4 regions of the Streptomyces sp. NBC_00554 genome follow, and region 4 is predicted to be linked to each of the others. Evidence: riboswitches for the same ligand, from Rfam matches in the RefSeq annotation. Region 4 holds a riboswitch; each other region holds the start of a gene.
The links. Region 4 has a riboswitch for cyclic di-AMP ahead of OG266_RS23380 (M23 family metallopeptidase). Riboswitches for the same ligand answer to the same signal wherever they lie in the genome.
Positions count from the first base shown of each region.

Region 1: linked by a shared signal. The riboswitch ahead of OG266_RS39660 (C40 family peptidase) and the one ahead of OG266_RS23380 (M23 family metallopeptidase) in region 4 are both predicted to bind cyclic di-AMP.
Region 2: linked by a shared signal. The riboswitch ahead of OG266_RS26355 (transglycosylase family protein) and the one ahead of OG266_RS23380 (M23 family metallopeptidase) in region 4 are both predicted to bind cyclic di-AMP.
Region 3: linked by a shared signal. The riboswitch ahead of OG266_RS11030 (M23 family metallopeptidase) and the one ahead of OG266_RS23380 (M23 family metallopeptidase) in region 4 are both predicted to bind cyclic di-AMP.

Region 1 is NZ_CP107799.1:8,935,378-8,940,539, reverse strand. It holds gene OG266_RS39675 (twin-arginine translocation signal domain-containing protein) at 1-100, shown strand, start outside; gene OG266_RS39670 (ATP-dependent Clp protease proteolytic subunit) at 232-867, shown strand; gene OG266_RS39665 (hypothetical protein) at 875-1,183, shown strand; cyclic di-AMP (ydaO/yuaA leader) riboswitch at 1,533-1,719, shown strand; gene OG266_RS39660 (C40 family peptidase) at 1,723-2,196, shown strand; gene OG266_RS39655 (DUF6328 family protein) at 2,286-2,804, shown strand; gene OG266_RS39650 (ATP-binding protein) at 2,860-3,318, opposite strand; gene OG266_RS39645 (helix-turn-helix domain-containing protein) at 3,531-4,388, shown strand; gene OG266_RS39640 (DUF397 domain-containing protein) at 4,398-4,622, shown strand; gene OG266_RS39635 (8-amino-7-oxononanoate synthase) at 4,646-5,162, opposite strand, start outside.
Region 2 is NZ_CP107799.1:5,962,722-5,967,883, forward strand. It holds gene OG266_RS26345 (cytochrome P450) at 1-992, shown strand, start outside; gene OG266_RS26350 (transglycosylase family protein) at 1,175-2,131, shown strand; cyclic di-AMP (ydaO/yuaA leader) riboswitch at 2,315-2,479, shown strand; gene OG266_RS26355 (transglycosylase family protein) at 2,484-3,173, shown strand; gene eno (phosphopyruvate hydratase) at 3,509-4,795, shown strand; gene OG266_RS26365 (septum formation initiator family protein) at 4,901-5,162, shown strand, end outside.
Region 3 is NZ_CP107799.1:2,529,378-2,534,539, forward strand. It holds gene OG266_RS11015 (GNAT family N-acetyltransferase) at 1-1,404, opposite strand, end outside; gene OG266_RS11020 (HPr family phosphocarrier protein) at 1,611-1,892, shown strand; gene OG266_RS11025 (GntR family transcriptional regulator) at 2,102-2,797, opposite strand; gene OG266_RS11030 (M23 family metallopeptidase) at 3,010-3,774, opposite strand; cyclic di-AMP (ydaO/yuaA leader) riboswitch at 3,787-3,947, opposite strand; gene OG266_RS11035 (M16 family metallopeptidase) at 4,161-5,162, opposite strand, start outside.
Region 4 is NZ_CP107799.1:5,314,494-5,319,655, reverse strand. It holds gene OG266_RS23385 (aldo/keto reductase) at 1-746, opposite strand, end outside; gene OG266_RS23380 (M23 family metallopeptidase) at 858-1,889, opposite strand; cyclic di-AMP (ydaO/yuaA leader) riboswitch at 1,901-2,059, opposite strand; gene OG266_RS23375 (PP2C family protein-serine/threonine phosphatase) at 2,337-3,572, opposite strand; tRNA gene OG266_RS23370 (tRNA-Met) at 3,701-3,774, opposite strand; gene OG266_RS23365 (alginate lyase family protein) at 3,857-5,068, opposite strand.

The sequences.
Region 1 (5,162 bases), 3.6 Mb from region 4:
CCCCCTGGAAATAGCGAACGCCCTCAACGAACTGACCGCGTCCCGCGGTTGGCCCGCCATAACGTTCTACGGCACACCCGCCCCGGCCCCCCTCACCTGACCCTCGCCGTACACCGAATCCCCGTGGAGCACCTAGCTCCACGGGGATTTTCGCTGTCAGCGAGCACCCTCCGAAGGCATACGTACGTCCTGTACATTTTTTACAGAAGCGATGCCGAGGAGGCGTAAGCCATGAACCGCCCGTCCGCCCGCCATGTCCTGCCCGAGTTCACCGAACGCTCCAGCGCGGGCCACCGGACCCTGGACCCGTATTCGAAGCTGCTCGACGAGCGGATCGTGTTCCTCGGGACGCCGGTCGACGACACGTCGGCGAACGACGTGATGGCTCAGTTCATGCACCTGGAGTACCTGGCGCCGGACCGGGACATCTCGCTGTACATCAACTCCCCCGGCGGCTCACTCAGCGCGATGACCGCCGTCTACGACACGATGCAGTTCGTCACCTGCGAGGTGGAGACCGTCTGTCTCGGCCAGGCCGCTTCGGCCGCCGCCGTGCTCCTTGCGGGCGGTACGCCGGGCAAGCGGTTCGCGCTGCCGGGTGCCCGCGTGCTGATCCACCAGCCGTCGTTTCCCGAGCCGATCCACGGGCAGGCTTCTGATCTGGCCATCCAGGCCGAGGAGTTGACGCGTACTCGGAGGATGCTGGAGGAGATGCTCGTGCGGCACACAGGCCAGAGTCCGGAGCGGGTCGCCGCGGACATCGAGCGGGACAAGATCCTCGACGCGCCGGCGGCACTGGCGTACGGACTGATCGACGGCATCATCCCGAGCCGCAAGGCTTCCCGCCCCACACCCGGCGCGAGGTGAGCGGCCGATGCTCCCACCCGAACTGCCCCCGCTGCCCGCACTGACGCGCGCGGAAGCCGAGTTGATCGACCGTTACCTGGACGTGGTCGACCTGCTCGGCCGCATCAACCCGGCCCGCCCCGGGGACACCTACCGAGGCCTGAGGGCCGCTCAGGCGCTGGTCGCCAAGGCGACGGCGCTGCGGGACGCCCTCGCGCTGATGCATCAGCGGGGCGAGAGCGAGGTGCACGCCCCGACCCTGGCGCAGGCCCTGCGTGTCCTCGACGGCGAGCGGCGGGCGGCCCGCGTCACCCTGCCGCCTGGTTCCGACAGTTGACGCACCCCTACCCGGGCCACCGCACGCACCGACCCGTCGGAGCGTCCGGCCCGGGTTTCAAACGGACCAGATGGTGTACCCCCGGATGGCGTAGACACCCGTCCTTCCAAGAGCGCGCAGAAGTTGCGCAACGCGCGTAGCGCGGATGCGTACTTGAAGCCCTCCGTCGCTGGTACGGGCGTCGTCGGCCTACTGGACACTCGCTCGAACGGCGGGGTGTCCACCCGAACGGGTGAGTGGTGAGTAACCCCACAAACCGCCGATTCCGCTCGGATTTTCCGACATCAATGCGTGAAGATCCCTTCCGACGACAAGCCCCCGCCACACCGGCGGGGCGGTCCGGGTCGGACGCCGAGTCCTGCCGCCTCCCGGATGACCGGTCGACAGATGTGCATCGGCAGGAGTGGAGGACCCAGCACGACGGGCCGCCGGAGAGATCCGGGCGGTCCTTGGGGTGAAGCCGCAGCACGCGGCCGGGCTACTTCGCCAGCCCGAATCCGACAGGTCATCCTTCACAGGCGGCTGACGAAGGGTTGCGCATGACTGCGCTCAATCGTGTCCCGTCGCTGTGGACGAGGGCCGGTACGGCCTCGGCTCTCACCATCGCCGCCGTGGGCGGCAGCCTCGTGGTCCCAGGCGTCGCATCCGACGCCGAAGCGGCCACCCTGGCGACGAAGGCACTTCAGGTCGCGGCTTCCAAGAAGGGCTCCCCGTACAAGTACGGCGCCGCTGGGCCGCGCCGCTTCGACTGCTCCGGGCTCACGCTCTACTCGTACAAGAAGGCAGGCAAGAAGCTGCCTCGTACGGCCGCGGCGCAGTACAACAAGACCAACCATGTCTCCGCCTCCAAACGCAAGGCCGGAGACCTCGTGTTCTTCCACTCGGGCCGGAGCGTGTACCACGTCGGCATCTACGCCGGGAAGGGAAAGATCTGGCACTCCCCGAAGACCGGGGAGGTAGTGAAGCTCCAGAAGATCTGGACGAAGAGCGTCTGGTACGGACGGGTCAGCTGACCCGTCCGTGGGGGCGACGGCACGCGCCGTCGCCCCCACGGGACGTGCGGCAGGGCGTGAAACACGGTCGAACCGGTTACTCGTCCACCATGGTGGAACAACGTCCCCGCACGGAACGCGACGAGAAACCTCTTGAGCGCGCCGACCGCAATTTCGCCGAGCTCCTCCAGGAGCTGCGGGTCACCCAGACCGGCGTGCAGATCCTCTTCGCCTTTCTCCTGACCCTGGCCTTCACCCAGCGCTTCCCTTCGCTGGACACGGCACAGCGCGCCACGTACGTCACCACCCTCCTGCTCGCGTTCCTGGCCGCCGCCCTGTTCACGGCGCCGGCCGCCCTGCACCGGTCGCTGTTCCAGCAGAACGTCAAACCCGCCATCGTGCGGGTCTCCTCCTGGCTGACCCACGTCGGCCTATACGTGTTGATGCTGGCGTTCACCGGAGCGGTGCTCCTCGTCGTGGACGTGACGCTGGGGCGCGGCGCCGGGATCGCCGCGGGCGCGGGCACTCTGGCCGTCTGCCTGGCGCTGTGGACCGTTCTGCCCCGGCTGGTGGGGCGCTACATCACGTCCACACAGGGTCGAGGAGAGGAATCGGACCCAGCAGCGTGAGTTCGCTGCGCGGCGCCTTCGGACGCGCCGCCGCGCAGCACAACTGGACCGGGTTTCAGGGCTCTTGCGGACCCCCTGCCGTCACCGGCTCGACCGGTGCCGTCCAGGGCAGTTCGATGGAGATGGTCTTGCCGCCTTCGCGAGTGGGCCGGACGGTGAGTCTGCCGCCGCACTCGGCGGTCAGCCAGCGGATGATCACCATGCCGCGTCCGTTGTCCTGCTGGACGGCCGCGGGCAGTCGTTTGGGAAAGCGTGGGTGGCTGTCGGTGACGCCGAGGCGCAGGTGTTCGTCCCGCTCGAGGCGGACGTCCACTCTGAAGGTGGGCGACTGCCCGAAAGTGTGCTGGACGGCGTTGGTGGCTAGTTCGGACACGATCAGGCGTACGGTGTCGGCGACTTCGGAGTCACCCGGCAGGCCCCATTCGGCCAGCACTTCGGCGACGAATTTCCGGGCCGCGGAGACCGAGGCTGGATCGCTCGGCAGAGTGACGGATGCTTCCTGATGGTCTGCCATGGCGCGGTCGTCCCTTTCCCACGGGACCGGGGTCCGACACGGAGCGGATGGTTCGAGTACGGTCCCGGACTGGTGCTTCGCGCCAGACTGCCATTACCTGGCCGGTCACGGGTGCGATCCACCGAGATATGCATATATCTGTCGCTCGAAGCGGTGAACTCTGCGACGGAGGACCGTATTTGGGCGGCTCGGAAGGAGTAAGGAGTACGGCCATGCAGTACGGTCCCGCAGTACGCCGCCGCAAGCTCGGTGCAGAACTGCGTGCTCTGCGCGTAGGTGCGGGTCTCACGAGCGGGGAGGCGGCCCGTCTTCTCGGCTGGCACCAGTCGAAGGTGAGCCGGATCGAGACCGGCACGAGTGGGGTCAAGCCCTCGGACGTGGAGCGGCTCCTGGACGCGTACGCCGTCGAGGAACCCGAGTTACGGGACCTCCTGGTGGTGCTGGCGGGTGCGGAGGGCAACGGGCGGCACCACTGGTGGCACGCCTACCGCGGTGTGCTGCCACCGACGTACCGCGACTTCATCAGTCTGGAGTCGCAGGCCAGCGGAATGCGCACGCTGGAGACGTCCGTGGTGCCGGGGTTGCTGCAGACACCCGAGTACGCCCGTGCGGTGACTCGGGCCGCCGTGGGGGGACTTGAGGACAGCAAGCTCGACGCGCTCGTCGAGGTGCGCCTGGCCCGGCAGGACGTGCTGCGTTCGAATCCACCACTGGAACTGAGCGCGGTCCTGGACGAGGCGGTGCTGCGACGGGACGTGGGCGGCCCGGAGGTCATGGCACGCCAGCTGCACCGCCTGCGGACGGCCGCCACCCTGCCTCAAGTGCGGCTTCAGGTCCTGCCGTTCACCGCCGGGGCTCACATCGGAGTGACCGGGCCTTTCGTTATCTTCTCATTTCCGAGCACATCTGATCTGGATGTGGTTGTTCTCGACCACTTGACGAGTAGCCTCTATCTCGAACGGAAAGAAGACCTTCAGGCCTACAGCGAGGCCTTCAACGCCCTTCAGATCCAAGCCCTTTCGCCCGAGGACTCATTGGATTACATCGCCGGGATAGGTGACGGCGCGTAAGGAGGCACCATGTCTGCACTGCCTCGGTACGTACCTTCCAGTACTTCGCTGCACGACGCGCGCTGGCTGCGCAGCAGCCGGAGTACGGGAATGAACAATTGCGTCGAGACGGCCCGGCCGGGTCCAGGACCCTGGTCCGGACTCGTGGCCGTCCGCGATTCCAAGAACACCGCAGGCCCCGCCCTGCTGTTCGCCCCTGCCACCTGGGAGGGATTTATCGCCGGACTGAGCTGAGCGTCATCGGACTGGACTGAGCATCACCGGGTTGCGCTGATCACCCGCACCGCGTGCTCGATCTGCGCGTCGGTGAGGTCCGCGCGAGCGGTCAGCCTCAGCCGGGAGATGCCGTCGGGCACGGACGGGGGGCGGAAGCAGCCGACGGCGAGTCCCGCCTCGCGGCAGTCGGCGGCCCACCGCACGGCCCGTTCGGGGGACGGCGCGCGCACGGAGACGACGGCGGCGTCCGGTCGTACCGCTTCCAGGCCCTCGGCCGTCAGGCGGCTGTGCAGCGCCGTGGCCACCGCGCGGGCCCGTGCGGCACGCTCCGGTTCGCGGCGCAGCAGCCGCAGCGCCGCGAGGGCCGCGCCCGCCGCCGCAGGCGCGAGACCGGTGTCGAAGATGAACGTGCGCGCCGCGTTGACCAGGTGGTCGATGACCGGAGCGGGACCGAGGACGGCACCGCCCTGGCTGCCCAGCGACTTGGACAGCGTGACCGTGACGACGACGTCCGGGGCGCCCGCGAGTCCCGCAGCGTGCGGAGCGCCCCGGCCGCCG
Region 2 (5,162 bases), 650 kb from region 4:
CGCCGGATCACACCCGGCTGCGCCGGCTCGTCAGCAAGGCGTTCACGCCGCGCCGGGTGGCCGAGTTCGCGCCGCGCGTGCAGGAGATCACCGATCACCTCATCGACCAGTTCGCGGAGAAGGGGTCCGCAGACCTGATCCACGAGTTCGCCTTCCCGCTCCCCATCTACGCCATCTGCGAGCTCCTCGGCGTCCCCCGCGAGGACCAGGACGACTTCCGGGACTGGGCGGGGATGATGATCCGGCACGGGGGAGGGCCGCGGGGCGGTGTCGCACGGTCCGTCAAGAAGATGCGCGGATATCTGGCCGAGCTGATCCACCGCAAGCGCGAGGCGCTGCCCGAACACGCCGCCCCCGGCGAGGACCTCGTCTCCGGCCTCATCCGCGCCTCCGACCACGGTGAGCACCTCACGGAGAACGAGGTGGTGGCCATGGCCTTCATCCTCCTGTTTGCCGGTTTTGAGACGACCGTGAACTTGATCGGCAACGGCACGTACGCCCTCCTCACCCACCCCGAGCAGCGGCAGCGACTGCAGAAGTCCCTTGCCGCCGGGGAGAGTGGACTGCTCGAAACCGGTGTCGAGGAACTCCTTCGCTTCGACGGCCCTGTGGAGCTGGCCACTTGGCGGTTCGCGACCGAGGCCGTCCGGCTCGGCGGACAGGACATCGCACCCGGCGACCCCGTCCTCGTCGTACTGGCGGCTGCGGACCGTGACCCCGAACGCTTCGCGCAGCCGGACACCCTCGACCTCTCCCGCCGTGACAACCAGCATCTCGGCTACGGACACGGCATCCACTACTGCCTCGGCGCACCCCTCGCCCGCCTGGAGGGCCAGACCGCGCTGGCCACCCTCCTCACCCGCCTCCCCGACCTCCAACTCGCGGGAGATTCCGCCGATTTGCGATGGCGCGGTGGGCTCATTATGCGCGGATTGCGCACACTTCCAGTGGAGTTCACGCCTCCGCTCCAGTTGTCCACCGGGCCTTCGTAAGGCACTTCGGGGGCGCGAAAAGCTGACGGTCCATCAACATTGTGATCTTCACGTGATCTACGCTGCATCGACTTGTGACAAGCGTTCGAGTGCCGATACGTTCAATGACCAGCGCGGATCATCCGTCGCAGACGTCTCCGTACGTCGCTTTAGTCACCTGCTGTCACGTGAAAGGCTTCCGCATGCTCTCCGGGAACGGCCGCCATCGTCGCCCCCGTCAGGCTCCGGCTCTCATCGTCGCGGCAGGAGTGACCGGATCGGCCATCGCGATCCCGTTGCTCGGTGCCACGAGTGCGAGCGCGGCCGACGCCACCACCTGGGACCGTGTCGCGGAGTGCGAGACGGGCGCCTCCTGGAGCGACAACACCGGTGACGGGTACTACGGCGGGCTGCACTTGACCCAGTGGGACTGGGAGAACTACGGCGGCATCGAATACGCCCCGAGCGCCGACCAGGCCAGCCGCTCGCAGCAGATAGCAGTCGCCGAGAAGATCCTCGACGGCCGCGGAGTCGTCGCCTGGCCCACCTGTGGACCCCTCTCCGGGCTCAGCAAGGACTCGGCCTCGGCGGACGTCGACACGGGCGTGTCGGACGACTCGTCGTCCGACGCCTCCACTTCGGACTCCTCCGACTCTTCGAGCTCGGAATCGACCGACTCATCCGGTTCGCTCGACTTGTCTGCTTCGTCCAGCCCCTCTCCGTCCGCGTCGTCCTCGTCCGACACGTCGACCAAGTCCGACACTTCGGACGCGGACGAGGGTGCGGACTCGAGCGCGACAAACGATGACGACTCGGACAAGTCGGCCCAGAGTGACGACTCTTCGGATGCGTCCGACAGTGCGACGACCGGCGCCGGGCGTCACCGCGGCGACACCGCCACCGAGGGCACGACCGACGGCCGTACGGACAGCACGGCCGGGCGGCATGCCTCGCGTGACTCCGACGGCCTTCGCGGCGTCGTCGACGGTTCGTACGTCGTCCGCGTCGGCGACAGTCTCTCGGCCATCGCCGACGCCCTTGGCCTCGAAGGCGGATGGGCCGAGCTGTACGCCGAGAACGAGGAGACGGTGGGCACCGACGCGAACCTCATTCTCCCCGGTCAGAGCCTTGCAGTTGGTGCCGAACCGGGCGAAAAGTAGCGGGAGTTCGCGTCATGGTTCGCCATGGAATGTCCGGTTTGGTGAGAATGAGAGATGGATCTCAGACCCCCTGATCGTCTTTGAAATTCCGCCGATCGCCTGCTTACGGTCGTGACCGCTCGCCACAGCGGGCCCCGACGATCGCAACGCCGAATCCTGCCAGCGGCCGTACGGGAACAGTCGTCGCGTCAAGCGCCGTAGGCAGGAGCGGGGGACCCAAGGTAAGTGCCGAGCCCGGTAGTTGACCGGGAGCGGCTTGGGGTGAAGACGTGCGCCGAGAGGTGCGCGACCGGGCACTCACCCGCCCGAACCCGACAGCTCACCTCGCAGGCGTCGGTGAGGGGATCACTTCATGCTGCGTTCGTGCAAGGGCAAGCACCGTCGCCCGTCCAAGGTCACCCGCATTGCCACGCTCGCCGGGGTGACCGGCGTCGCCGTCGCCGCCCCGCTGATGGCGTCCGGCACCGCCTCCGCCGCCACCACCTCCGAGTGGGACACCGTCGCCCAGTGCGAGTCCGGCGGCAACTGGGCCATCAACACCGGCAACGGTTACTACGGCGGTCTGCAGTTCTCCTCCTCCACCTGGTCCGCGTACGGCGGCAGCGCTTACGCCGCCACCGCCGACCAGGCCTCCAAGTCCCAGCAGATAACGGTCGCCGAGAAGGTCCTCGCCGCACAGGGCAAGGGCGCCTGGCCGTCCTGCGGCACGGGCCTGTCGAGCGCCGCGTACGACGGTGGTACGAGCGACTCGTCCTCGTCCTCCTCGTCGTCGAGCAGCGAGCAGAGCACCACTCCTTCGCAGCAGTCGAACACGTCCACCGCGACGACCAAGACCGCCAAGGCGAAGACCGTCGAGACCCCGACCGGCAAGAAGGTCAAGAAGGGTGACGGCGAGTACAAGGTGAAGAAGAACGACACCCTCAGCGCCATCGCCGAGGCGAAGAACGTCAAGGGTGGCTGGCAGCAGCTGCTCAAGCTGAACAAGGACATCATCGACGACGCGGACTTCATCTACCCGGGTCAGCAGCTGCACCTCAGCTGAGGTCCGAGAGCTGAGGGGCAGCGGTTGTCGGCCCACGGCGGTCGGCTGACACCAGGCTCGTAGCTGAACCTCAGCTCTCTCCTATACGTGGTCTCCATACTGAAGGCCTCGTGTGGGTCACCCCCGTCCCCACGGGCTCCCCGCTCCGGTGCGTGTTCCCCCGTACGCACCGGGGCGGGGTTTTTCATTCCTTTTTTGTTCCGTTCTGGAACAATGTTTACCCTGTGTTCTGCCCAAGGGGTGGTCGACCGGCTGGCCGATCGCTCCGAGCCGGTTAGGCTCATCCCGCAGGGTTCCAAAAAGCCCCGCGTACCCGCGTCACATCCCAGAAGGAGATGCTCGTGCCGTCCATCGACGTCGTCGTAGCCCGGGAAATCCTCGACTCGCGAGGGAACCCCACCGTCGAGGTCGAGGTCGGCCTCGATGACGGCAGCACGGGTCGTGCCGCCGTCCCGTCCGGCGCCTCCACCGGCGCCTTCGAGGCCATCGAGCTCCGCGACGGTGACCCCAACCGCTACCACGGCAAGGGTGTCGAGAAGGCCGTCCTCGCGGTCATCGAGCAGATCGGCCCGGAGCTCGTCGGTTACGACGCCACCGAGCAGCGCCTGATCGACCAGGCGATGTTCGACCTGGACGCCACCGACAACAAGGGCTCGCTCGGCGCCAACGCCATCCTCGGCGTCTCCCTCGCCGTCGCGCACGCCGCCTCCGAGGCCAGCGACCTCCCCCTCTTCCGCTACCTGGGCGGCCCGAACGCGCACCTGCTGCCCGTTCCGATGATGAACATCCTCAACGGCGGGTCGCACGCGGACTCGAACGTGGACATCCAGGAGTTCATGATCGCCCCGATCGGCGCGGAGTCCTTCTCCGAGGCGCTGCGCTGGGGCGCCGAGGTCTACCACACCCTCAAGAAGGTGCTGAAGACCAAGGGCCTGTCCACCGGCCTCGGCGACGAGGGCGGCTTCGCCCCGAACCTGGAGTCCAACCGCGCAGCGCTCGACCTCATCGTCGAGGCCATCAAGCAGGCCGGTTACATCCCCGGCGAGCAGATCGCGCTCGCGCTCGACGTCGCCGCGTCCGAGTTCTACAAGGACGGCAAGTACGAGTTCGAGGGCAAGTCCCGCTCGGCCGCCGAGATGACCGAGTACTACGAGGAGCTCGTCTCCGCGTACCCGCTCGTCTCCATCGAGGACCCGCTGTACGAGGACGACTGGGCCGGCTGGAAGGTCATCACCGAGAAGATCGGTGACAAGGTCCAGATCGTCGGTGACGACCTGTTCGTCACCAACCCCGAGCGCCTCGCCCGTGGCATCGAGGAGGGCTCGGCGAACGCCCTGCTCGTCAAGGTGAACCAGATCGGCTCGCTGACCGAGACCCTGGACGCCGTCGAGATGGCGCAGCGCAACGGCTTCAAGTGCATGATGTCGCACCGCTCCGGCGAGACCGAGGACGTCACCATCGCCGACCTCGCCGTCGCGGTGAACTGCGGTCAGATCAAGACCGGCGCCCCGGCCCGCTCGGACCGCGTCGCCAAGTACAACCAGCTGCTGCGCATCGAGGAGATCCTCGACGACGCCGCGGTGTACGCCGGTCGCAGCGCCTTCCCCCGCTTCAAGGGCTGAGCCGTACCGGCTTAGGAAGCGTCGTACGTACGTCCCCGTACTCGGTCCCGTACCGTGTGCGGGGACGTACGCACGTGACGGGTTTGTACCGGGGAGGCGGGACTCATGGCCGTGAAGGACCGGGACCGGTTCTCCACCGCGACCAGGCTGAAGCTGCTCGGCGAGCAGACGGCGGCCCGGGTCTACCGCTCCCAGACCAAGCGTCAGGCGCGCCGCTCGCGGCTCACCGGGCGGGCGGCGCTCCTCGCCCTCGTCCTCTGTTCGCTGGTCGTGGCCCTCGCGTACCCGATAAGGCAGTACGTGTCCCAGCGCGCCGAGATCGCCGACCTGCAGCAGCAGCGGGAGCAGGCCCGTGCGCGGGTCGAGC
Region 3 (5,162 bases), 2.8 Mb from region 4:
CGTGGCCCGTACCGCATGCCCCTGGGGGGCGGCAGAGTGCCGGGTTCCCTGCACCACGACCAGCGGTTTCACCGCGGCGGTCCGCCGGGCGAGCCGGGTGAACTTGCGCGGGTTGCCGATGGATTCGAGGTACATCAGGGCGACGTCGGTGTCCGGATCGTCGTACCAGTACTGGAGTACGTCGTTGCCGGACACGTCCGCCCGGTTCCCGGAGGAGACGAAGGTCGACACACCGGTGGTGCCGGTGACGCCGCCGCCGCGCCGGTGCAGCCGGGAGAGCAGGGCGATCCCGATCGCACCCGACTGGGCGAACAGGCCTATCCGTCCGGGCCGCGGCATCTCCGGCGCGAGCGAGGCGTTGAGCCGCACCTCGGGGGATGTGTTGATGACCCCGAAGGCATTGGGGCCGATGATGCGCATGCCGTACGTACGGGCTTGGCGCACCAGTTCGCGCTGGCGTTCCCGCCCTTCGGCGCCGCTCTCGGCGTACCCCGCCGACACGACCACGAGCCCCTGCACGCCGTGCTCACCGCACTCCGCGACGACCTCGGGGACGTACTGCGCGGGCACGGCGACGACCGCGAGGTCGACGGGCTCGCCGATGTCACCGATGGAGCGGTACGCGGGGACTCCGTCGAGCTCGCTCTCCTGGACCGCTCTGTTCACGGCGTACAGCCGCCCCGTGAAGCCGGCGTCGCGGAGGTTCGTGAGGACGCTGCGGCCCACGCCACCGGGCGTGCGGCCGGCGCCGATGACGGCGACCGAGCCGGGGGCGAGCAGCCGGTGCACGGACCGGGCCTCGGCGCGCTGCTCCCGCGCGCGCTGCACGGCGAGCGACTTGTCGGTGGGTTCGAGGTCGAACTCCAGGCGTACGACGCCGTCCTCGAAGTGCCGCTTCTGCTGGTACCCGGCGTCCGTGAACACCTTGATCATCTTATTGTTGGCCGGCAGTACCTCGGCGGCGAACCGGCGGATGTCCCGCTCGCGGGCCACGGCCGCGATGTGTTCGAGGAGGGCGGAGGCGACGCCGCGCCCCTGGTGGGCGTCCTGGACGAGGAAGGCGACCTCGGCCTCGTCGGCGGGCGCGGAGGCGGGCAGGCCGTCGGCGTTGATGCGGTCGTAGCGTACGGTGGCGATGAACTCGCCGCCCACCGTGGCCGCGAGTCCCACCCGGTCCACAAAGTCGTGGTGCGTGAAGCGGTGGACGTCCTTCGCGGACAGGCGCGGATACGGCGCGAAGAAGCGGTAGTACTTCGACTCGTCGGAGACCTGCTGGTAGAAGCTGACCAGACGCTCGGCGTCATCGACGGTGATGGGCCTGACGCGTGCCGTGCCGCCGTCGCGCAGCACCACGTCCGCCTCCCAGTGGGAGGGGTACTCGTGCCGGTCCGACGAGTTCTGCATGCGCCCACAGTACGGCTCGCGTACGACAACGGCGCGAGGCAGTCTTGGGGGACCGAAGTCGGATCCAGGCCGGGATCCGACGACGGGGTTCGGGACGGCCCCAGACGGCAACAGACGGTTTGTCACCGAATGGGCCCGCTCCGGACACGCTTCACGATATGGGACACTGGTCTAGACAACCTGAGACATCTGAAGGGCAGCATCACATGGCTGAGCGCCGCGTCAACGTCGGCTGGGCCGAGGGCCTCCACGCCCGCCCCGCCTCCATCTTCGTCCGGGCGGCCACGGCCTCCGGCGTCCCCGTGACGATCGCCAAGGCTGACGGCAACCCCGTCAACGCGGCCTCCATGCTCGCGGTCCTCGGCCTGGGTGCCCAGGGCGGCGAGGAGATCGTCCTCGCGTCCGAGGCCGAGGGCGCGGACGTCGCCCTCGACCGTCTGGCGAAGCTGGTCGCCGAGGGGCTCGAGGAGCTTCCCGAGACCGTCTGAGACACCTCTTTGCGCCTTAACCGGCGCCGCTCTCGCGGTGGTGGTTGCGCGCCGTTGGGGTTTCTCAATTGATGGTTGGGGTGTTCGACGCTCCAAAAAATGCCACGCAGGGCCCGTCCGAATTATCGGGCGGGCCCTTCGCAATTCCATTGTGCGGGCAGCATAAATAATCTCCCGCGAATTACTCCTCTTTGTATACGGCGCTCTTGTTAATGCCGCAGGCCCGTCATGTTTACGGGATGTTGCGAAGTCCTCACACGGTCCGGGCGATCTCCCGCGCCGGGAAAGCGAAGCCGGTGCGCGGCCGTCGCGCGTTCGGTGTGCAGGGCCGTGATCGCCCGGGCCCGCTCACTGTCGCCGCGCGCCACGGCGTCCACGATCCCGCCGTGCTCGGCCCAGGATTCCGCGGGGTTGGCCGGTGCCTCGACCGCGTACATCCAGGCGATCTTGTGCCGCAGCTGGGCGAGCGTGGAGGTCAGCGCGGTGCTTCCGGAGGCCTGCGCGAGGGTCTCGTGGAACCAGCCGCCCAGCGAGCGCAGATCCTCGCTGTTGCCCCTCCTGGCCCGCTCCTGACCCAGCCTGACCAGGCCTCGGAGCACCTTGAGGTGGGCTTCGGTGCGGCGCTGTGCGGCCCGCGCGGCGCCCAGCGGCTCAAGGAGCATGCGCATCTCGAGCAGGTCCCCGGCCTCCTGCTCGGTCGGCTCCGCGACACACGCGCCCGCGTGCCGCCGGGTGACGACGAAGCCCTCGGCTTCCAGCGTGCGCAGGGCCTCACGCACGGGGACGCGCGAGACGCCGTAGCGGCGCGCGAGCAGTTCCTCGGTGAGCCGGCTGCCGCGCTCGTAGACACCCGCGACGATGTCGTCGCGGATCGCTGTGCATACCGAGTGCGCAGGAACACGCATACCGGACCTCCGCTTTAATCCCCGTGAAACGCCGTCGATTGACGCTTGTTCAGTGACTCTATTGCAGAGACTCGGAATTTCCGATGGCGGACCGGAATCCATGGATATTTTTTGGACAGGAAGCGGTTCGAAACCACAAGGCCCCGGCTCGTGCGAGCCGGGGCCTTGTACAGGTACGTAAGCGAGTGATCAGTCGTTCATGCCGGGCGGCGTCAGACGTTCACACCGTGCGAGCGGAGGTACGCGACGGGGTCGATGTCCGAGCCGTACTCGGCGGTCGTCCGGGCCTCGAAGTGGAGGTGCGGCCCGGTGGTGTTGCCGGTGGACCCGGAGAGGCCTATCTGCCGGCCCGGGGTGACCGTCTGGCCCACGGAGACGCCGATGGACGACAGGTGGCCGTACTGCGTGTACGTGCCGTCGTTCATCTTGATGACGATGTTGTTGCCGTAGGCGCCGCCCCAGCCGGCCTCGACGACGGTGCCGGAGCCGACCGCGTGGACCGAGGTGCCGGACGCGGCATGGAAGTCGATGCCGGTGTGGCTGCCGGAGGACCAGAGGCTGCCGCCGGTCTTGTAGCCGGTGGAGACGTACGAGCCGGTGACCGGTGAGACGAAGGTGTTGAGGCGCTTGCGCTCGGCCTCGCGGGCGGCGCGCTCCTTGGCCTCGCGCTCCTCCTTGGCCTTCTCCTCGGCCTTCTTCTTCGCGGCCGCGTCGGCCTTCTTCTTCGCGGCTGCCTCGTCGGCGGCGTGCTGCTGGGCCGCGGCCTGCGCGTCGATCTGGTCGGCGATCGAGTCACCGATCTCGATGGCCTGGGTCAGACCGGTCTGCTCGACCGAGTTGTCCGCGGCGAGCGCCGGGGAGGCCAGGGAGCCGAGGACGCCGGTGGTGGTGAGCGCCGCGACGCCGATGGCGTTCTTGGTCGTGCGCTGCACGCGGCTCGGGCGACGGTGCTTGCCTGTGCCACAGGTGAACGCCATGTAGGGGCTGATCCTTTCCTTCCTTCTCGCCTACCGGGTTAGCTGACGGGTTCGGAGCAGGAAGGTCTCCTACGGACCACCTCCGGAGAGGGCGTCCGATTCACCCCAGGGACTACGTGTGGGTCCCCGGCTCCCCTGGCTCACGCCGTACGGGGACTAAGCGATGGCTGTCCGGTGCCGCGGGCGCGGCGCACTGCCTGACGAACAGCCGGACCGACGCTAAACGGGACATCTTTCAATCGACAAACGGATCACGGCTTTTGTAGCGCATGCCACAGGGCAGACAGGCAACCTCTCTATCAATACGGACAAATGGGGGCCCAGGAGACTCCGTGGTCTCCTGGGCCCCCATGGGAGCGTGCTGTTCCGCTCTGTCCTACTCGGCCCTACTCCGCCGGAACGACGCTCACTTCACCGATTCCGAGCGCCTTGACGGGCTCCTCGATCGTCGCGGCGTCGCCCACCAGGACGGTCACCAGGCGGTCCACCGGGAAGGCGCTCACGGCGGCCGCGGTGGCCTCCACGGTGCCGGTGGCGGCGAGCTGCTGATACAGCGTCGCCTGGTAGTCGTCGGGCAGGTGCTGCTCGACCTGGTCGGCCAGCGTGCCCGCGACGGCCGCCGCCGTCTCGAACTTGAGGGGCGCCACACCCACCAGGTTCTGTACGGCGATGTCGCGCTCGGCGTCCGTCAGGCCCTCCGCGGCGAGGGTGCGCAGCACCTTCCAGAGGTCGTCGAGTGCCGGGCCGGTGTTCGGGGTGTCCACGGAGCCGCTGATGGCGAGCATCGCGATACCGGTGCCGTCCGGGGCCGAGCGCAGCACCTGGCCGAACGCCCGCACACCGTAGGTGTAACCCTTCTCCTCGCGCAGGACGCGGTCCAGACGCGAGGTGAGGGTGCCGCCGAGGCAGTACGTGCCGAGCACCTGGGCGGGCCAGACGCGGTCGTGCCGGTCGGCGCCGACACGGCCGATGAGCAGCTGCGTCTGGACGGCGCCGGGGCGGTCCACGATGACGACACGGCCGGTGTCGTCGGCGGTCACCGGCGGCACGGGGCGCGGCTCGGCGGACGAGCCGGTCCAGGCGCCGAGCGTGTCGGCGAGCAGCGCGTCGACGTCGACCCCGGTGAGGTCGCCGACGATCACGGTGGTGGCCGTGGCGGGGCGTACGTGCTTCTCGTAGAAGGCGCGTACGGCTCCCGAGTCGATCGCCTCGACCGTCTCCTCGGTGCCCTGGCGCGGACGGGACATGCGCGAGGTGGCCGGGAACAGCTCCTTGGAGAGCTCCTTCGCGGCGCGGCGTGCCGGGTTGGCGGTCTCGTGCGGGATCTCGTCCAGCCGGTTGCGCACCAGCCGCTCGACCTCGCTGTCCGCGAACGCCGGTGCCCTCAG
Region 4 (5,162 bases):
AGCACGCGAAGGCCCCGCTCGGTCTCCAGGTGCTTGCCCGCGCCCGCCGCACGCGGGGAGTCGACCGTCGTACCCGGCCGGTACTTGCCGGTGAGGAAGCCGGACGCGAGGGCGAAGTACGGGACGGCAGCGAGGCCCGAGCGGGAGGCGATGTCGCGCAGCGGGCCCTCGTAGGTGTCGCGCGAGACGAGGTTGTAGTGCGGCTGGAGGGCGACGTAGCGGGCGAGGCCCTCGCGGTCGGAGAAGTCGAGGGACTCCTGGAGCCGCTCGGGCGAGATGTTGGAGGCCGCGATGTGGCGCACCTTGCCCGCCTTCACCAGCTCGTCGAGCGCGCCGATGATCTCCTCGACCGGCACCTCGGGCTTGTCGAAGTGCGTGAAGTAGAGGTCGATGTAGTCGGTGCCCAGGCGGTGCAGGGACGCGTCGGCCGCGGCCTTGATGTTGGCGCCGGACAGCCCCGGGTACTCGGGGTGCTGGCTGACCTTGGTGGCGATCACGACGTCGGCCCGGTTGCCGCGCGCCTTGACCCACTTGCCGATGATGGTCTCGGACTCGCCGCCCTTGTTGCCGTCGATCCACGCCGAGTACGAGTCGGCCGTGTCGAGGAAGTTGCCGCCCGCGGCGGCGTACGCGTCGAGGACGGCGAAGGACCGGGTCTCGTCTGCGGTCCAGCCGAAGACGTTGCCGCCGAGGGCGAGCGGGAAGACCTCGAGGCCGGACGAGCCAAGCTTGCGAAGAGAAGTCATGCTCGATCTCAACGCCACCAGCGGATGGCTGTATTCCGCACATACCTGACCGGCAGCCCTGACGTCGGGGGGTGTGTCGTCAGAACCGCCGGGGATCAGGAAACGTACGTATCAGGGATTGATGCCCTTGCTCTGCAGCCAGGCCATCGGGTCGATCCCGGTGTCGGCGCCGCCGGGGTGGACCTCGAGGTGCAGATGCGCCCCGGTGACATTGCCCGTCGCACCCACGCGCCCGATGACGTCACCGGTGGCGACCTTCTGCCCCACGCTGACGCTGATCGAGGACTGGTGGGCGAACCACAGCTCGGTGCCGTCGTCGAGCGTGAGCACCGTCTTGTAGCCGTACGACCCGTCCCAGCCTGCCGAGGTGATCGTGCCGCTGTGGATCGCCTTGATCAGCGTGCCCGTGGGCGCGGCGAAGTCCAGACCGGTGTGGTAGCCGGAGGACCACAGCGAGCCGGCCTGACCGAAGGTCGAGGTGATGGTGTACGAGGAGGTCGGCAGCGTGTAGCTCTTGGCGAGCTCGGCGAGGCGCTCGGCCTCTGCCTTGGCCGCTGCCTCCTCCGCCGCCTTCTTCTTCGCGGCGGCTTCCTTGGCATCGGCCGCCTTCTTCACGGCGGCGGCGTCGTCGGCGGCCTTCTTCACCGCGGCGGCCTGGGCGGCCTGCTGGGCCGCGGTGTCGGCCTGGTCCTTCTGGACCTCGGCCTGCTGCATGATGCGGGCGCGCAGGACCTCGCCGGCGTCCGCGGTGCCCTGCTCGGTCTCGGCAGTGGTCAGACCGGCGCTGCTGAGCGGAGTGGTGGAGCCCTCTGCCTCGTCGTCGGAGGTGTCGTCCGAGAGGATCGTGCTCACGGACGGCAGGTCGGGCAGCGAGATCGAGACCGGCGGCTTGTTGGGCGCCGCGGTGGCCATGCCGCCCGCGCCGACCGCGGCTATGACGCCGACGCCCAGAACGGTGGAGCTGCGCGCGAGTCCGCCGCCTCCGCGCTGCTTGCCGACACGGTGCCGGCCGCGGATGGGACGGAGGGAGTCCTCGGTGGGATTCCACTCCTCCCGGGGGCCCTCGTCTTCTTTGCCGTAAACGAAGGTGTGCGTTTCGCTCGGCGGATACGAGGTTGCCTGGGCAGGCGGGTTGGACGCCACGTGGGCGTGCTCCTTTCCTTCCTTCTCGCCTACCGGGTTAGCTGACGGGTTCGGAGCAGGAAGGTCTCCTACGCGCGTCAACCGCTGGTGTTCCCACCTGCGAAAGACGCTCGATTCACCCCAAGTTGGTGGTTCCCCGGCTCCCTTGCGGGATTAGGCGCATGCGCACGGAGCCGTCTCTCGTGACGGCTGGGACGACCGCGCTGCGTTATCGAACGTTAATAGACGCGGGCACCGGATTCCAAGCCGTTCGGACTGATCATTAACGCTTCTGGCCAGGACTTTCGGGTCATCACCGGCGTAAAACGGGCGAGTTGACCACACCTCATCAGTCACAACACTCTTGACGGTATGTCAGTTGTTATGCGGAGGGGCGTCACTCGATCACCCCGGTGACAACGGGGGCCAGAACCCCTCGAGGCCGGAACCTTTCGGGGCCAGAACCTCTCACGGACGCCGTACGGCGAGCAGCGCCATGTCGTCCGTCGTCCCGCCGCCCGAGTGCCGGCGGACCTCGTCGGCGAGCGCGGTGAGCAGTGCGCCGGGCGCGGGGAAGGTCCGTCCGGTGAGGAACGCCGCGGGATCGTAGAAGCGCCCGCGCTCGTCGCGGGCCTCGGACAGCCCGTCGGTGTGCAGGAGCAGCGTGGCCCCCTTCGGGAACTCCGCCTCCTGCGCACGGTCGGGCAGGCTGCCCAACTCGCCCAGCCCTAGCGGCAGTGCGGGCTCCCCGGCGTCGAGTGTGACGAGCGTGCCGTCCGCGTGCAGGAGCAGCGGCGGCGGATGGCCGCGGTTGACGATCCGTACGACCTCCTCGCCGCGCGGGATCTCCGCGAGGACGGCCGTCGTGAACCCCTCGAAGGCGTCGAGGCCGTCGCGCCGGGCGCCCTCGCGCTCCAGCGCCCGCTCGAGCCGCCCGGCGACCGCCTCCAGCGTCGCCTCCTGCTCGGCGGCCTCCCGGAACGCCCCGATGACGACGGCGACGGCCGCCACGGCGCCCATCCCCTTGCCCCGTACGTCACCCACGACCAGCCGTACGCCGTACGGGGATTCCTGCACCGCGTACAGGTCCCCGCCGATGAACGCGTCCTCCTGCGCCGCCTCGTACCGCGCCGCGACATCGAGCGCGCCGATCCGCTCGCCGGGCTCCGGCAGTACGGCGCGCTGAGCGGCCTCGGCGATCTCGCGGACGGAGGCGAGGCGGGCGTTGCCGCGCCGGACGAGGACGTTGATGAGGGCGGCCAGCACGGCGGCCGTCGCCACCGTGGCCATCTCGGTGACCGCCTCGGCCTGCGTGACGACGCCGAGCCGGGTGTGGACCACCAGCGCCGCCACCACGGCCGATACGCCGGTGAGCACGGTGCCGCGCAGCGAATAGAGGGGAGCCGCCACCAGCGGGGCGGCAGTGAAGAGGGGCCCGCCGGTGAAATCCCTCGGCGTGAGGTACTCGTACAGGGCGCCGGCGGCGATGAGCAGCACGGGGAGCACCCGGACGAATCTGCGCGTGTACGAGATCCTGCGCGGGTTCGCTCCGGCCGACCGGGCGGGCTCTCCGTCACCCAGCCCGGGATCGGGCACGGGGTCCCCGGGCAGCCGCCCACCGGACCGGTCGTATGCCGGGTCGTACGAGCCGTCGCGCGGGTCGTACGGATCCCCCGCCCGCTGCGTACCTGTTCGCTGCCCCACCCGTCCAGGTTTCCCGGAGCGGGGTCGGGGGGCGACCCCTGTGGACCTTCCGGGGGATGCGTACACGTCCCCCGGAATACACCAAGGGCCGGAACTCGTGAATCCGAGTTCCGGCCCTTGGCCTTCAGTAGCGGGGACAGGATTTGAACCTGCGACCTCTGGGTTATGAGCCCAGCGAGCTACCGAGCTGCTCCACCCCGCGTCGTTAAACCCAACTATACGCCACTCGCGGGACACCCATTACCAACGTTGCCGTCACCCCTCGGTCGGCCCTCGGTCGGCCCTCAGTCGGCAGGATTCCCGGCGTGCGTGAGCGTCTCCCAGGAGACGAACAGATCGTCCGTGCCGGACGGCCTCGTCTGCTCGGCCAACCGGTGGGCGGCCGGGACGTGGACGTCGAGCCGGTCCTCCAGATGGTTGAGCGCGACCTCCAGGTCGGGCCCCATGTTCCGGTCGACCCGCCCACCGCACAGCCACCCGGGCGCCGTCTCCCCCATCTGGTACCTGGCGTGGAAGTCGAGCGCGGCCTTCAGCCGGTCCTTGACGTCGCGGTAGAGGTCGATGCCCTGGTGCCAGGCGGTCTCGGCGATGTGTGCGGTGGCGGCGAGCGAGTACCCGACGTGCTTGAAGTTGCGGCAGGTCTCCTGCGAGACACCGTCCGTGTACCGCCGCTGCCCGAACCAGTACGTGGTCAGCTTCTGCGGGGTGTCGACGGTGCTGCCGACGGGCGTCAGCGGCACCTTCCCGTCCTTGGCCAGGTAGAAGTACGCGGGCACGCGCTGCCGGAACCGCTCGACGGCGTCGCCGAACGCCTTGTGGTCGTCGAGGAACACGGCGATACCGATCGCGGCATCGGTCATGACGAGATCCCAGTTCCCGTTGAAGTCCGGGACTTTTTTGCTGACCTCGGGAAGGTAGGCGGTCCGCAGCATGCTCTGGAACCGCGCGACGCTCGCCGCCGGCCAGGTGGCTCCCGTGTGCCGCACGATCTCCCCGGCCCGCGCCCAGGTGGACCCGGCCCACGCGGTCTGCAGCCCGGCGTTCCCCGCCGTGTGCTTCTTCACCTTCCCCGACCAGGCGTCCATGATCTGAACCGCCTTGTCGGCGTGCTCCTGCTTGCCCGTGATGCTCCACAGCAATGCCTGCGTGTACGCCGCGATGGCGTCCTCGCGCTCCTCGACGCACCCGTGCCCGGCCCGGCTGCCCGGCGGGCACTCGACGGTCGCGTACGGCTCAGCCCGGTACTTGTACGACCCGTACTTGCTGTCCCGCATGTCCAGGAACGCCTGCAGCCACGGCTGCTTACCCGCGTCCACGTGCTCGCGTACGGCGGCCAGCTGGTCCTTGCTGACGAGCACCCCGGGATGCTCGAACGCCGCGTCCTCGGGCCGCGCCCGCACGGTCCGCGTCTGCCCCGTCATCCCGCACGACGCCACCAGCCCGACCATCAACGGCGCCAACAGCACCACCACCACACGCCGCCCCACTGAACCCATCGCTGCTCCTGCCTCCGAGTCGGCTCAGTTGCAGCCTGACGCGTGGGTGACGGGGCCGCAGGATCTCTTAGGCCGCACGGGCGCGGGGTGACTT